One region of the Duganella vulcania genome, then DNA from elsewhere that is predicted to be linked to it. Evidence: predicted binding sites of a transcription regulator. Region 1 holds the regulator's gene; the other holds the start of a gene.

The links. Region 1 encodes sigma-54, which starts transcription at its own class of promoters, with help from an activator protein. Its sites were predicted from a motif close to TGGCANGNAANCTGCTTT; they were not measured.
Region 2: the regulator sigma-54 is predicted to act here: its motif matches at 4,788-4,805, upstream of glnA (type I glutamate--ammonia ligase).

The regions. Positions count from the first base shown of each region.
Region 1 is NZ_WWCX01000024.1:6,066-13,162, reverse strand. Features, by position in the region: gene GTP90_RS15475 (monovalent cation:proton antiporter family protein) at 1-553, opposite strand, end outside; gene GTP90_RS15470 (KpsF/GutQ family sugar-phosphate isomerase) at 681-1,679, shown strand; gene GTP90_RS15465 (KdsC family phosphatase) at 1,679-2,209, shown strand; gene lptC (LPS export ABC transporter periplasmic protein LptC) at 2,222-2,815, shown strand; gene lptA (lipopolysaccharide transport periplasmic protein LptA) at 2,844-3,431, shown strand; gene lptB (LPS export ABC transporter ATP-binding protein) at 3,434-4,186, shown strand; gene GTP90_RS15445 (RNA polymerase factor sigma-54) at 4,190-5,668, shown strand; gene hpf (ribosome hibernation-promoting factor, HPF/YfiA family) at 5,746-6,105, shown strand; gene GTP90_RS15435 (enoyl-CoA hydratase/isomerase family protein) at 6,198-7,097, shown strand, end outside.
Region 2 is NZ_WWCX01000040.1:47,840-54,936, reverse strand. Features, by position in the region: gene GTP90_RS20220 (transglycosylase domain-containing protein) at 1-2,567, shown strand, start outside; gene GTP90_RS20215 (TAXI family TRAP transporter solute-binding subunit) at 2,708-4,072, shown strand; gene GTP90_RS20210 (rhodanese-like domain-containing protein) at 4,076-4,534, opposite strand; gene glnA (type I glutamate--ammonia ligase) at 4,846-6,261, shown strand; gene GTP90_RS20200 (DUF4124 domain-containing protein) at 6,387-6,890, shown strand; gene glnL (nitrogen regulation protein NR(II)) at 6,887-7,097, shown strand, end outside.

The sequences.
Region 1 (7,097 bases):
CCAGCGCGTCCGGCCGCTGGCCCAGCGACGGAATCAGGATCAGCAACGGCACCACGGCCAGATCCTGGAACAGCAGGATGCCGATGATCTTGCGGCCGTGCTCGCTTTCCAGCTCCAGCCGCTCGGTCAGCATCTTGGAGACGATGGCGGTGGACGACATGGCCAGCGCGCCGCCCAGCGCGAACGAGGCTTGCCAGCCGATGTGGATGGCCGGCGGCAGCTGCGTGGCGATGGCCCAGCCGAACACCATGGTGGCGACGATGGTCAGCACCACCTGCGCCATGCCCAGCCCGAACACGATGCCGCGCATGGCCATTAATTTGGGGAGGGAGAATTCCAGCCCGATGGAGAACATCAGGAACACCACGCCGAACTCGGCCAGCGAGTGGAAGGCCTCGCCCGACTCGGCCAGGCCCAGCGCGTGGGGGCCGATCAGGATGCCGACCGCCAGGTAGCCCAGCATCGGCGGCAGCTGCAGCATGCGGAAGGCGACCACGCCCAGCACCGCGCTGCCCAGCAACAACAAGGTCAATTCCAAAGGTGTAAACGTCATATCAACCTGGCCAGAAAATATTATTTCGTTGTTTGTGGGCTGTAGGGCCCCTTATGTTGTTACTGGCAAGTTTTTTGCTTTCTCAATTCGGCTATACTTGGGCATGAGTGTAACCCATGAAAAAACAATGCTGAAAGCTTTTGACGCAAATATGGCCGCGCGTGCGTTGCGCCTTGCCCGCGACACCCTGCAAAACGAGGCCGAGGCCATCGCCGCCCTGAACGCCCGCCTGGACGCCGACGACAGCGTGGTGCAGGCCATCGAACTGTTGCTGAATTGCAAGGGGCGTGTGGTCGTGTCCGGCATCGGCAAGTCCGGCCACATAGGCCGCAAGATCGCCGCCACGCTGGCCTCGACCGGCACGCCGGCGCTGTTCGTGCATCCGGCCGAAGCCGCGCACGGCGACCTCGGCATGGTCACCGCCGACGATGCCTTCATCGCCATTTCCTATTCCGGCGAGAGCGCCGAGCTGATGACCATCCTGCCGGTGGTCAAGCGCATGGGCAGCAAGGTCATCGCCATGACCGGCAAGCCCGGCTCCAGCCTGGCCGACATCGCCGATGTCCACCTGAACGTGGCCGTGGCCAAGGAAGCCTGCCCGATGAACCTGGCGCCGACCACCTCCACCACCGTCACGCTGGCGCTGGGCGACGCCATCGCCGTCGCGCTGCTGGACCTGCGCGGCTTCAAGGAAGAAGACTTCGCGCGCTCGCATCCGGGCGGCGCGCTGGGCCGCCGCCTGCTGACCCACGTGCGCGACGTCATGCGCAGCGGCGACGCCGTGCCGAAGGTCACCGCCGACGTCAAGCTGACCGACGCGCTGCTGGAGATCACGCAAAAGGGCATGGGCATGACCGCCGTGGTCGACGCCGATAACAAACCAATCGGCGTGTTCACCGACGGTGACCTGCGCCGCATGATCGAGAAGGTCCAGGACTTCACCAAGGTCGTGATCCGCGACGTCATGCACGCCAACCCGCGCAGCATCTCGCCGGAAAAACTGGCGGTCGACGCGGTCGCGGTGATGGAACAGTTCCGCATCAACCAGATGCTGGTGACCGACGCCGACGGCAAGCTGGTCGGCGCGCTGCACATCCACGACCTGACCCGCGCCAAGGTGATCTGATGACCGAATTAACGTATGTGGAACGCGCCGCGCGCGTCAAGCTGATGATCTTCGACGTCGACGGCGTGCTGACCGACGGCAGCCTGCACTACGGCGCCGAGGGCGAGGCGCTCAAGACCTTCAACGTGCACGACGGCCTGGGCATCAAGCTGCTGCAGGAGTCCGGCGTGCAGACCGCCATCATCAGCGCGCGCACCTCGCCGCAGGTGATCAAGCGCGCGGCCGACCTCGGCATCGGCTTCCTGCACCAGGGCGGCCACGACAAGCTCACGCCGTTCAATGCGCTGCTGGAAAAGACCGGCCTCACCGCCGAGCAGGTGGGCTTCATCGGCGACGACGTGGTCGACCTGCCGATCCTCACGCGCGTCGGCTTCGCGGTGGCCGTGCCGAACGGCCGCGCCGAAGTGCTGGAGCGCGCCCACCACACCACGGTGGCCGCTGGCGGCCGCGGCGCCGTGCGCGAAGTATGCGAACTGCTGCTGCATGCGCAGGGCACGTACGAGCGCGTGATGGCGCAGTTCCTGGTTTGACGAGGACCGAGCATGCATAAGAGAACAGCCCACCGCTGGCAGTTGACCATCGTGATGGTGGTCGGTGTGTTTGTCGCCATCGGCAGCTTCTGGCTGGTGCAGGTGGTCAACCAGGCCGGCCAGCAGGCGCAGGCCGACCAGCACCGCAACGAGCCGGACTACATCATCGACCGCTTCAGCATGGTACGCATGAACAAGACCGGCCAGCCGGCCTACATCATCTCCGGCGAGAAGCTGACCCACCACCCGGTCGGCGACGCGTCCGACATCGACAAGCCGTACGTGCACAGCCTGTCGGGCGACCAGCCGCCGATGAATATGCATGCCGACACCGCCCATGTCGACCAGGGCAATACGCGCGTCAAGCTCAGTGGTAATGTGGACGTGGTGCGCCCGGCCACGCCGAAGGCGCAGGCGCTGCGCATGACGACCTCGACCTTGACCGTGTACCCGGACGAGGAACGGATGGAAACCACCGCGCCGGTGGCGCTGGAGATCGGCAACGCCACCGCCAACGGCGTCGGCATGAAGGCCAACAACGCCACGCGCGAAGTGCAGCTGGGCGGACGCGGGCAGCTGGTGCTGCCGCCGCGCCCCGGCCATTGAAGAACCAACGATGAAGAATGGAATGACGATGAAAAAATTGATATTGTCGGCCGCCGTGCTGCTGATGGCGGCCTGCGCCGCCCACGCGGAAAAGGCCGACTCCACCAAGCCGACCACGATCCAGTATGATGATCTGCAGATCGACGACGTCAAGCAGGTCAAGACGCTGATCGGCAACGTGATCCTGACGCGCGGCACCTTGCTGCTGAAGTCGCCCAAGGCGGTGATGACCACCGACCCGGAAGGCTACGACTTCGTCGTGCTGACCAGCACGCCGGGCACGCCGGCCACCTTCCGCCAGAAGCGCGACGGCGCCGGCGACCAGTGGGTCGAAGGCGAAGCCGAGCGCATCGAGTACAGCAACAAGACCGACCTGGTCAAGCTGTTCTCCAAGGCCAAGGTGCGCCGCCTCGAAGGCGGCCGCCTCAGCGACGAGGTCAACGGCGAGTTCATTTCCTACGACAGCCGCAAGGAACAGTTCGCCGTGAAGAACACCGTCACCGGCGAGAGCAAGCCGGGCGCCGGCCGCGGCACCATGGTGATCCAGCCAACCATCCGCCCGGCCGCGCCGGCCGCCACGCCAGCCGCGTCGACGCCGCCGGCCACGGAGAAGTGAGCATGGAACCATCCTGCGGTAGCACCCTGATCGTACGCGGCCTGCAAAAGACCTACGGCAAGCGCCAGGTCGTGCATGACGTGTCCCTGCAAGTGGAATGCGGCGAAGTGGTGGGCCTGCTCGGCCCCAACGGCGCCGGCAAGACCACCTCGTTCTACATGATCGTCGGCCTGGTGCCGTCGGACGCCGGCAGCATCGACATCAGCGGCACCGACATCTCCTCGCTGCCGATCCACCGCCGCGCCTCGCTCGGCTTGTCCTACCTGCCGCAGGAAGCGTCGGTGTTCCGCAAGCTGACGGTGGAAGAAAATATCCGCGCCGTCCTCGAAATCCAGAAAGTGGACGGCAAGCCTTTATCCAAGGCTGCCATTGATGAACGGCTCAATACCCTGCTGGCCGATTTGCAGATCGAAAAGCTGCGCGAGAACCAGGCGCTGTCGCTTTCGGGCGGCGAGCGCCGCCGCGTGGAGATCGCGCGCGCACTGGCCACCAACCCGCGCTTCGTGCTGCTCGACGAACCATTCGCCGGGGTCGACCCGATCGCCGTCATTGAGATCCAGCGCATCGTGCGCTTCCTCAAGGAACGCGGCATCGGCGTCCTCATTACCGATCACAATGTGCGCGAGACGCTGGGCATCTGCGACCGCGCATATATCATCAACCAGGGCACGGTATTGGCTTCAGGCCGGCCAGACGACATCATCGCCAACGAATCGGTGCGTCGCGTGTATCTGGGTGAACACTTCCGTATGTGACCCATGAAACAGTCTTTGCAACTGCGCACGTCGCAGCACCTCGCGCTGACGCCCCAGTTGCAGCAGTCGATCCGGCTGCTGCAACTGTCGACGCTGGAGCTGCATCAGGAACTGGAACAGCTGCTGACCGATAATCCGCTGCTGGAGCGCCTCGACGACCCGCTGGACCGCTCGCTGCGGCTGCTGTCGGACGGCGCCATCAGCCAGCAAGCCCCGGTCGGCGACGCGCCGCCGGAAGGCCCGCCCAACGCCCAGGAGGCGCCGGCCGCCGACGCCGACAACTACGACGGCCCGGCCGCCGACACCGAGAGCACCAGCAGCGACGCCGACGTCGACTGGAGCGACGCCGGCCGCAGCAAGGCGCCCGACGACGAGGATGCGCGTCCGCAGCTCGAGGCCAGCCACTGCACGCTGCGCGAGCACCTGATGGAGCAGATGCGCGTGACGGTGCTGGAGATGCGCGACCGCGCGCTGGTCGAGCTGATCATCGACGCGCTGGACGAGAACGGCTACCTGGAGGAATCGCTGGAGGAAATCCACGCCCGCCTGCCGGAAGAGCTGGAGGTGGACCTCGACGAACTGCGCACCGCGCTGTCGCTGCTGCAAAGCTTCGACCCGATGGGCGTGGGCGCGCGCAACGCGTCCGAGTGTCTGGCGCTGCAGATCAAGCGCCTGCCGGGCATCCCGCTGGTCACGCGGCGCATGGCGCTGGCCATCGTGGAAAATCATTTGACCTGGTTTGCCCAGCGCGACTTCAACAAATTGAAGAAGGCGCTGCTGTGCGACGACGAGGATTTGCGCGAAGCACAAACCGTCATCCGCCAGTGCAATCCGCATCCGGGCTCGGCGTTCGCGTCGGACGTGTCGGACTACGTGGTGCCGGATGTGATCGTCAAGAAATCACGCAACGGCTGGCAAGTGAGCCTCAACAACGACGTCATGCCGCGCCTGCGCGTGAACGCCATGTACGCCAACCTGCTCAAGCAGGGAAAAGGCGAGGGCGCGATGGGCGCGCAGCTGCAGGAAGCCAAGTGGCTGATCAAGAATATGCGCCAGCGTTTCGACACGATTTTGCGCGTCGCACAAGCGATAGTAGAACGACAAAAGAACTTTTTCTCGCACGGCGCGGTCGCCATGCGCCCCCTTGTGCTTCGCGAAATTGCTGATACACTGGGTCTACACGAGAGCACTATTTCTCGTGTAACAACTCAAAAATATATGCTGACCCCGCATGGCATGTTTGAGTTGAAATATTTCTTTGGTAGCCATGTCGCCACCGAAGCGGGGGGGGAAGCAAGTTCGACGGCGATACGCGCACTCATTGTGCAATTGACAGGAGCAGAAGACCCGAAAAATCCTTTATCCGACAGTAAGATTGCGGACATGCTGGGAGAACAAGGCATGGTGATTGCGCGACGAACTGTTGCCAAATATCGCGAAGCTTTGAAAATCCCGCCAGTCAGTCTCCGCAAGTCTTTGTAGTTACTTGGTTCCTGCGCGCCCGGTAGCAATGGGCCCCGCACTAACCGTAAGAAGCGACATTATCTTTAGGAGTGTGTATGAATCTCACCATCAGTGGACATCATCTCGAAGTGACCTCGGCCATCCGTGAATACGTGCAGAGCAAGCTGGAACGCGTCACCCGCCACTTTGATCAAGTGATTGATATTGCTGTCATCCTGACCGTAGATAACCTTAAAGAGAAAGAGAAACGCCAGAAGGCTGAAATCAACCTGCGCATGTCGGGCAAGACCGTCTACGTGGAAAGCCTGTCCCAGGACCTGTACGCCGCCATCGACACCTTGGTCGACAAGCTGGATCGGCAGGTCATGAAGTACAAAGCCAAGGTCCAAGAGCACGGTCACGATGCGATCAAGCATCTCCCGGATAGCTACGAACCCGCTGCCGCCGCCCTATAACAACGGCCCCGGCACCATCAAACTAAGGGCGCACTGGCGCCCTTTTTTGCGCCCGCATAGAATAGGGTTTTCACCACTATCCTGCGCACCCCATGAGCGAATACGTCCACACCAGCGTCAGCAACGGAACCGGCTTCATCACGCTGGACCGGCCCAAGGCCTTGAACTCTTTATCGCTGGCGATGGTGCGCGACATCACGCAGGCGCTGATGGCGTGGCGCGACGACAGCGGCGTGGCCGCCGTGGTCATCCGCAGCAGCAGCGAGAAGGCCTTCTGCGCCGGCGGCGACATCCGCTTCTTCTACGACGCCGGCCGCGCCACGCCGCAGGGCGGCAGCGCGCTGGTGGAGGACTTCTTCACCGAGGAGTACGCGCTCAACCACCTGATCCATTTTTATCCCAAGCCGTACATCGCGCTGATGGATGGCGTGGTCATGGGTGGCGGCATGGGCGTGGCGCAGGGCGGCCCCGGCTGCCGCGTGCGCATCGTCACCGGGCGGACCAAAATGGCCATGCCGGAAGTGAACATCGGCCTGTTCCCGGATGTGGGCGGCAGCTACTTCCTGTCGCGCGCGCCGGGCAAGCTGGGCTGCTATCTCGGCGTGACCGGCGTGACCATTAGCGCGGCCGACGCGCTGTACGCGGGACTGGCCGACCACTACGCGCCGGCCGAAGCGATGGAGGTGCTGGAGGCCATCCTGGAATCGACCGCCGGCGCGGAACTGGCCGAGGCCATCGCCGCCTTCGCCGAGCCGTTCAAGGGCGCGGCGGGCGACAGCAAGCTGGCGGCCGAGCGCGCCGCCATCGATCGCCACTTCGGCGCCGGCTCGGTGCCGGCCATCATCGCCTCGCTGAAAACGGACGACAGCGCCTTCGCGCAAAAGACGCTGCAGGTCATGGCCACGCGCTCGCCGCTGATGATGTGCGTGACGCACGAGCTGGTCAAGCGCGGCGCCGCGCTGGACGTGGCCGGCTGCCTGCGCATGGAGCGC
Region 2 (7,097 bases), on a different contig from region 1:
ACCGGCTGGGCAAGGCCGTGATTGAAAAGAGCGTCAGTTCGGTCGCCGGCGGCCACCGCGCGGCGGGCGGCAGCACGCTGGCCACGCAGATCGAAAAATACCGCCACTCGCCGGAAGGACGCACCGGCTCGATGAAGGACAAGCTGCAGCAGATGGTCTCGGCCAGCCTGCGCTCCTACCAGGACGGGCCGGACACCACCAAGGCGCGGCGCCGCATCGTGATCGACTACCTCAACACGGTGCCGCTGTCGGCCAAGCCCGGCTACGGCGAAGTGAACGGCATTGGCGACGGCATGTGGGTGTGGTACGGCCGCAGCTTCGCCGACTTCAACCGCCTGCTCGGTGGCAAGCTCGATAATCCCGACGCGGATACCGCGCTGACCTACAAGGAAGCGTTGAGCCTGATGATCGCGCAGCGCCGCCCCAGCTACTACCTGGGCAACGGCGCGGCCGACCTGGAGGTGCTGGCCAACAGCCACCTGCGCATCCTGGCGCAGGACGGCATCATCACGCCGGCCATGCGCGACATGGCCTTGCAGCAGAAGCTGCATCCGGCCACCGGCAACGGCGTGGAGTCGGCGCCGGCCATGACCTTCGTGTCGCGCAAGGCGTCGAACGCGATCCGCAACCACCTGGCCAACCTGCTGGGCGACAACCGCATGTACAACCTGGACCGCCTCGACCTGAGCGTGGTCAGCACGCTGGACGCGCAGGCGCAGACCGCCGTCACGCAGGTGCTGCGCGACCTGCGCGACCCCGAGAAGGCCAAGGCCGCCGGCCTGACCGGCAAGGGCATGCTGGGCAATGGCGATCCGGCCAATGTGGTGTACAGCTTCACCTTGCTGGAGAAGGGCGAGCAGAACAACCTGCTGCGCCTGCAGACGGACAACTTCGACCAGCCGCTGGACATCAACGAAGGCGCCAAGCTGGACCTGGGCTCGACCGCCAAGCTGCGCACGCTGGTGACCTATCTCGACATCGTCGACCAATTGCACAAGAAGTTCGGCGGCATGGACGCGGCCGCGCTGGGCAAGGTGACGGTCGATCCGCAGGATAAATTGTCGCAATGGGCGCTGGAGTATTTCAAGGCGCTGCCGTTGGACAAGGGCGGACGCGAGTTGACGCCGATGCTGAACGCGGCCATGGAGCGCAAGTATTCCGGCAATCCGGGCGAGGGCTTCTTCACCGGCGGCGGCCTGCACCACTTCGGCAACTTCTCCAAGGAAGACAACGGCAAGATCCTGACCGTGACCGAGGCGCTGCGCCACTCCACCAACCTGGTGTTTGTGCGCCTGATGCGCGACGTGGCCAAGTACTACATGTTCCAGACGCCGGGTTCGTCGGCGTCGCTGCTGGCCGACTCGGACGACCCGCGCCGCGCGCAATACCTGGCGCGCTTCGCCGACAAGGAAGGCAAGGAATTCCTGGCGCGCTTCTACCTGAAGTACAAGGGCAAGCCGGAGTCCGAGCTGGACAAGATCCTGCTGGCCAACATCCGCAGCACGCCGGTGCGGCTGGCGGTGATCCACCGCACCGTGTATCCGCTGGCCAGCCAGCAGCAGTTCGCCGCCTTCCTGAAGGACAACCTGCCGTCGCAAAACGAAGTGCCGGAAGAGCGCGTGGCCAAGCTGTACGACCAGTACGCGATCGACAAATGGTCGCTGGCCGACCGCGGCTACCTGGCCAGCGTGCACCCGCTGGAGCTGTGGATGGCGGCGTACATGCGCCTGCATCCGGGCGCGACGCTGTCGCAGATGACGGCCGCCAGCGAGAAGGAACGGCAAGAGGTCTACCAGTGGCTGTTCAAGACCCACCACAAGCACGCGCAGGACAAGCGCATCGCCGGGCTGATCGAGGTGGAAGGCTTCATGGAAATCCACAAGCAGTGGAAGAAGATGGGTTATCCGTTTGAATCGCTGGTGCCGTCGTATGCGACCACGCTGGGCGCGTCGGCCGACCGTCCGGCCGCGCTGGCGGAGCTGATGGGGATTATCGTCAACGGCGGCGTGCGCAAGACCAGCCAACGTATCAGTTCGCTGCACTTCGCCGAGGGCACGCCGTACGAGACCATCGTGAGCAAGGCCAAACCGACCACCAACGAACAGGTCATATCGCCGGAAGTGGCGCGCGTGGTGGCCGACGCGATACGCGGCGTGGTGTCGGACGGCACCGCCAAGCGGGCGCGCATGGCCTTTGTCGGCTCGGACGGCAAGGTGATTCCGGTGGGCGGCAAGACCGGCACCGGCGACCAGCGCTTCGACGTGTACGGTGGCGGCGGACGGCTGATTGAATCGCGCTACGTGAACCGCTCGGCGACGTTTGTGTTCAACATCGGCGAGCGCTTTTTCGGCTCAATGACGGCCTACGTGCACGGGCCGGACTCGAAGCACTACGACTTCACCAGCGCGCTGCCGGTGCAGTTGCTGGTGGTGCTGGCGCCTAGCCTGATGCCGCTGATCGAACCGCATCCGGTCGCCAAGCCGGGGGCTGTGCCGCCGGCGATCGTCAAAACCGGCGGCAACGCCACCGCATCCACCACGCCGCCCCTGCAAGCTTGCGGCGGCTAAACATTGGGGTCAAGTCTGACATTCGGACACGAGCTCTAGCGTAGGCGCGTCCTACGGCTGAGCACGTGTCCGAATGTCAGACTTGACCCCACGTTGATTTGTGGGCAATGTATCAGCCCATGAAACCGATACGCCACCACATGTCCAAAATCCTCAAGTTCACGCAGTTTTCGTTGCGGGACTTGTTTGTCGCCGCCGCTCCTTCCATCGCCCTGATCGCCGGCGTCTGCGCGCTGGCCTACTGGCTGGTGGACCCGCAGCCGCCGCGCACGGTGCGCCTGGCGACCGGCCAGGAAAACAGCGCCTATTCGGAATTCGGCAAGAAATACGCGGCCGCGCTGGCCAAGCACGGTGTGAAGGTGACGCTGGTGCCGTCCGCCGGGTCGGGCGAAAACCTCAGGCGCCTCAAGGCCGGCGAGGTCGATATCGCCTTCGTCCAGAGCGGCTCCACCAACGAGGAGGCGGCCGAGCGTGAAGGCCTGACTTCGCTGGGCAGCCTGTTTGTCGAGCCGCTGTGGCTGTTCCTGCGCGAGACCAAGGGCAAGCTGCCCATCACCCAGCTGACCCAGTTGCGCGGCTTGAAGATCAACTACGGCCCCAAGGGCGCCGGCGCGCCGCGCCTGTTCCGCCAGGTGCTGGAGCTGAACGGCGTCGAGAAGGGCGAGGTGGAGCGCTTCTCGCTGGCCAACACGCCGGCCACGGTGGAGCTGCTGGAGGGCCGCATCGACGGCCTGGTGTTCACCTCGGCGCCGGAAGCGCCGTTGATCCAGATGCTGCTGCAAACGCCGGGCATCAAGCTGTTCAATTTCAACCAGGCCGAAGCGTACGCGCGCAAGCTGCCGTTCCTGACGCATGTGGTGCTGCCGCAGGGGATCGTCGACCTGGGCCGCGATATCCCGGCCGAGGACTACAACCTGATCGCCCCGACCGCCACGCTGGTGGCGCGCGACGACCTGCATCCGGCGCTGGTGGACCTGTTCGTGCAGGCGGCCAGCAGCATCCACGGCGGCGCGGGATGGTTCTCGCAGCAGGGCCAGTTCCCGTCGGCCAAGTACACCGAGATCCCGGTCGACGCCGAGGCGGCCAAGTACTACAAGAGCGGCCCGCCGCTGTTGCAGCGCTACATGACGTTCTGGCTGGCCAATTTCCTCGACCGCATGTGGGTGGTGGTGGTGGCGCTGGGCGCGCTGATCCTGCCGCTGTCCAAGGTGGTGCCGCCGCTGTATGTGTGGCGCATCCGTTCGCGCGTGTACCGCTGGTACGGCCAGCTGCGCGCGGTGGAGCAGGCGGTGGAGGAGGCGCCGGAGGAGATCCGCATGCAGGTCTATGAACGCCAGCTGGTGCGCCTGAACGAGATCGAGGACCTGGTCAACCAGGTGTCGATCCCGCTGTCGTTCGCGGATGGCTTGTACGGCTTGCGCAGCCACATCCAGTTCGTGCGCAAGCGTATCCAGTTCCTGATGGGCGAGTCGGCGCCCGCTCCGGACGAGGCCGCGGCGGTGTAGAACCTAGGCGCCGATCCAGGGCAGGTCAGCCTTGCACCAGCCGTTGATGTTCTTGCGGTGGCCGCGCTCGTCCTTCTCGCCCTCGAAGCCTTCGAGGATGTCGTAGCAGTGCTGGTAGCCGTGCTCGGTGGCCAGCTTGGCCGCGCCGCGCGAGCGCACGCCCGAGCGGCACAGGAACAGGATCACCTGGTCCTTGCGCGCCACCGAATTGAGCTGCTCGATGAATTCATGATTGGCGATCCCGCCCGGATACAGGCTCCACTGCACCGCACCATGTTGGGCCTCCGGAATGGCCACCCGGCCGACCCAGTCGCGCTCCGCATGGGTGCGTACATCGACCAGCTTGACCGCGTTGTCCGCGCTGACCAATTCATACGCTTCCTGCGGCGTGACGGCGCCGGCATAGGGCCAGTCTTTGCTGCGGCTGCGCGCCAGCGCAAGAATATCGTCTATTTTGCTCATGTCATGTTCCAGAAATAAGTTTGAGTTTATTATAGGCCTCCTGCGTACGCACCACACGCAGGCGCACCAAAGCCGTGCAATTTTCGGGAAATTTCCCGAAATGCACAGATACGGTGCAAAATCTCGAATATGCACTGAGTTGGTGCGGTGTTGAACTGCCTCAAATAGCGTCACTTGGACTTCCCCGTGAATTTTAGATTCATTTGGCGGCGAGTTCAAAGACGCTACCGACACAAGCCCCGGAAGTTTGGGCTGGCACGGATACTGCTTACCAAGAGCGCACGAGCCCCACATTCCTTTAGGAGATACGCATGGCAATGACAGCCGCAGAAGTTCTGAAAATGGTCCAGGAAAACGAAGTCAAATTCGTTGATTTCCGTTTCGCCGACACCCGTGGTAAAGAACAGCACGTCACCGTGCCTGTGTCGCACTTCGACATCGACAAGTTCGAATCGGGCCACGCCTTCGACGGTTCCTCGATCGCCGGCTGGAAAGGCATCGAAGCTTCGGACATGATTCTGCTGCCAGATCCAAACACCGCGAACATCGACCCGTTCATGGAAGAGACCACCCTGTTCATGCAGTGCGACGTGATCGAACCGTCGGACGGCAAGGGTTACGACCGCGATCCACGCTCCATCGCCAAGCGCGCTGAAGCCTACCTGAAATCGTCCGGCATGGGCGACACCGCCTACTTCGGCCCGGAGCCAGAGTTCTTCATCTTCGACAGCGTGCGCTGGAAGATCGACATGTCCGGCTGCTTCGTCAAGATCGATTCCGACGAAGCTTCGTGGACCACCGACAAGGAAATCGAAGGCGGCAACAGCGGCCATCGTCCGACCGTCAAGGGCGGCTACTTCCCAGTGCCACCAGTGGACAGCTTCCAGGACATGCGTTCGGAAATGTGCCTGATCCTCGAATCGCTGGGCATCCCGGTCGAAGTGCACCACCACGAAGTGGCCGGCGCCGGCCAGAACGAAATCGGCACCAAGTTCTCGACCCTGGTCGAGCGCGCCGACTGGACCCAGAACCTGAAATACGTGGTCTGGAACGTGGCCCACAGCTATGGCAAGACCGCCACCTTCATGCCTAAGCCTATCGTTGGCGACAACGGTTCCGGCATGCACGTGCACCAGTCGATCTGGAAAGACGGCGTCAACCTGTTCGCCGGCGACGGCTATGCCGGCCTGTCGGAAACCGCGCTGTTCTACATCGGCGGCATCATCAAGCACGCCAAGGCGCTGAACGCGATCACCAACCCAGGCACCAACTCGTACAAGCGTCTGGTTCCAGGCTTCGAAGCACCGGTCAAACTGGCGTACTCGGCCCGTAACCGTTCGGCTTCGATCCGTATTCCACACGTGGCCAATCCAAAAGGCCGCCGTATCGAAACCCGCTTCCCGGATCCACTGGCCAACGTGTACCTGTGCTTCGCCGCGCTGCTGATGGCCGGCCTGGACGGTATCGCCAACAAGATCCACCCGGGCGAGGCAGCATCGAAAGATCTGTACCACCTGCCGCCGGAAGAAGACGCGCTGATCCCGACCGTGTGCTCGTCGCTGGAAGAGGCACTGGACGCACTGAACAAGGACCGCGAGTTCCTGACCCGTGGCGGCGTGTTCAGCGATTCCATGATCGACGCCTACATCGAACTGAAAATGCAGGACGTCCAGCGCATGCGCATGACGACTCACCCTGCCGAGTTCGACATGTACTACTCGCTGTAATAGCAACGCATCGGCCACGCCGGTGCCTGTAGCGCAGCAAAAAACGCGGGGCGAGCATGGCTTTCCCCGCGTTTTTCTTTGGATGTTGTATATTCGGGATGGATAGTTTCACCCATGGATTTCGAATGACAACTAGCTTGAAACGATGCGTGTCGATGGCGTCGCTGGCGCTGCTGGGCTGCATTGCGATGCAGGCCCAGGCGCAGATCTACAAATGCGTATCGCCCAGCGGCAGCATCGAGTACACCGACGTCAACCGCGGCAGCCATTGCAAGTCCATGGATTTGCCGGGCGCCGTGATCCCGGCGCCGCCGCGCCGCCAGGCCGCGCCTGCGCGCGGCAACGTGCCGGCGCCGGTCACCACGCCGGGCGATTTTCCCCGCGTCGACAGCGCCGAGCAGCGCGCGCGCGACGCCGACCGCCGCGGCATCCTGGAGGACGAGCTCAAGAGCGAGACGCAAAAGCTGGCCGAGCTGCGCAAGGAGTTCAACAATGGCGAGCCGGAACGGCGCGGCGACGAGCGCAACTACGCCAAATACCTGGACCGGGTGGCCGGCATGCGCGACAGCATCAGCCGCTCGGAAAAAAATATCGAAGCATTGAAACGTGAGATCGCGAACATCCGATGACGAGTCTACATAACGCCGGCAAGCACCGGCCGGCCGCCCTGGCGGGCCTGGAGCTGCTAGCCTCGGCCGTGGTGCTGCTGGACCCCGAGGGCCGCTTCGTGTATGCCAACGCGGCCGCCGAGAATCTGCTGGAGAGCTCGCTCAAGGCCCTGTCGCGCCAGACGCTGAGCGCGCAGTTCCTCAACCCCAGCGAGCTCGACAACATTT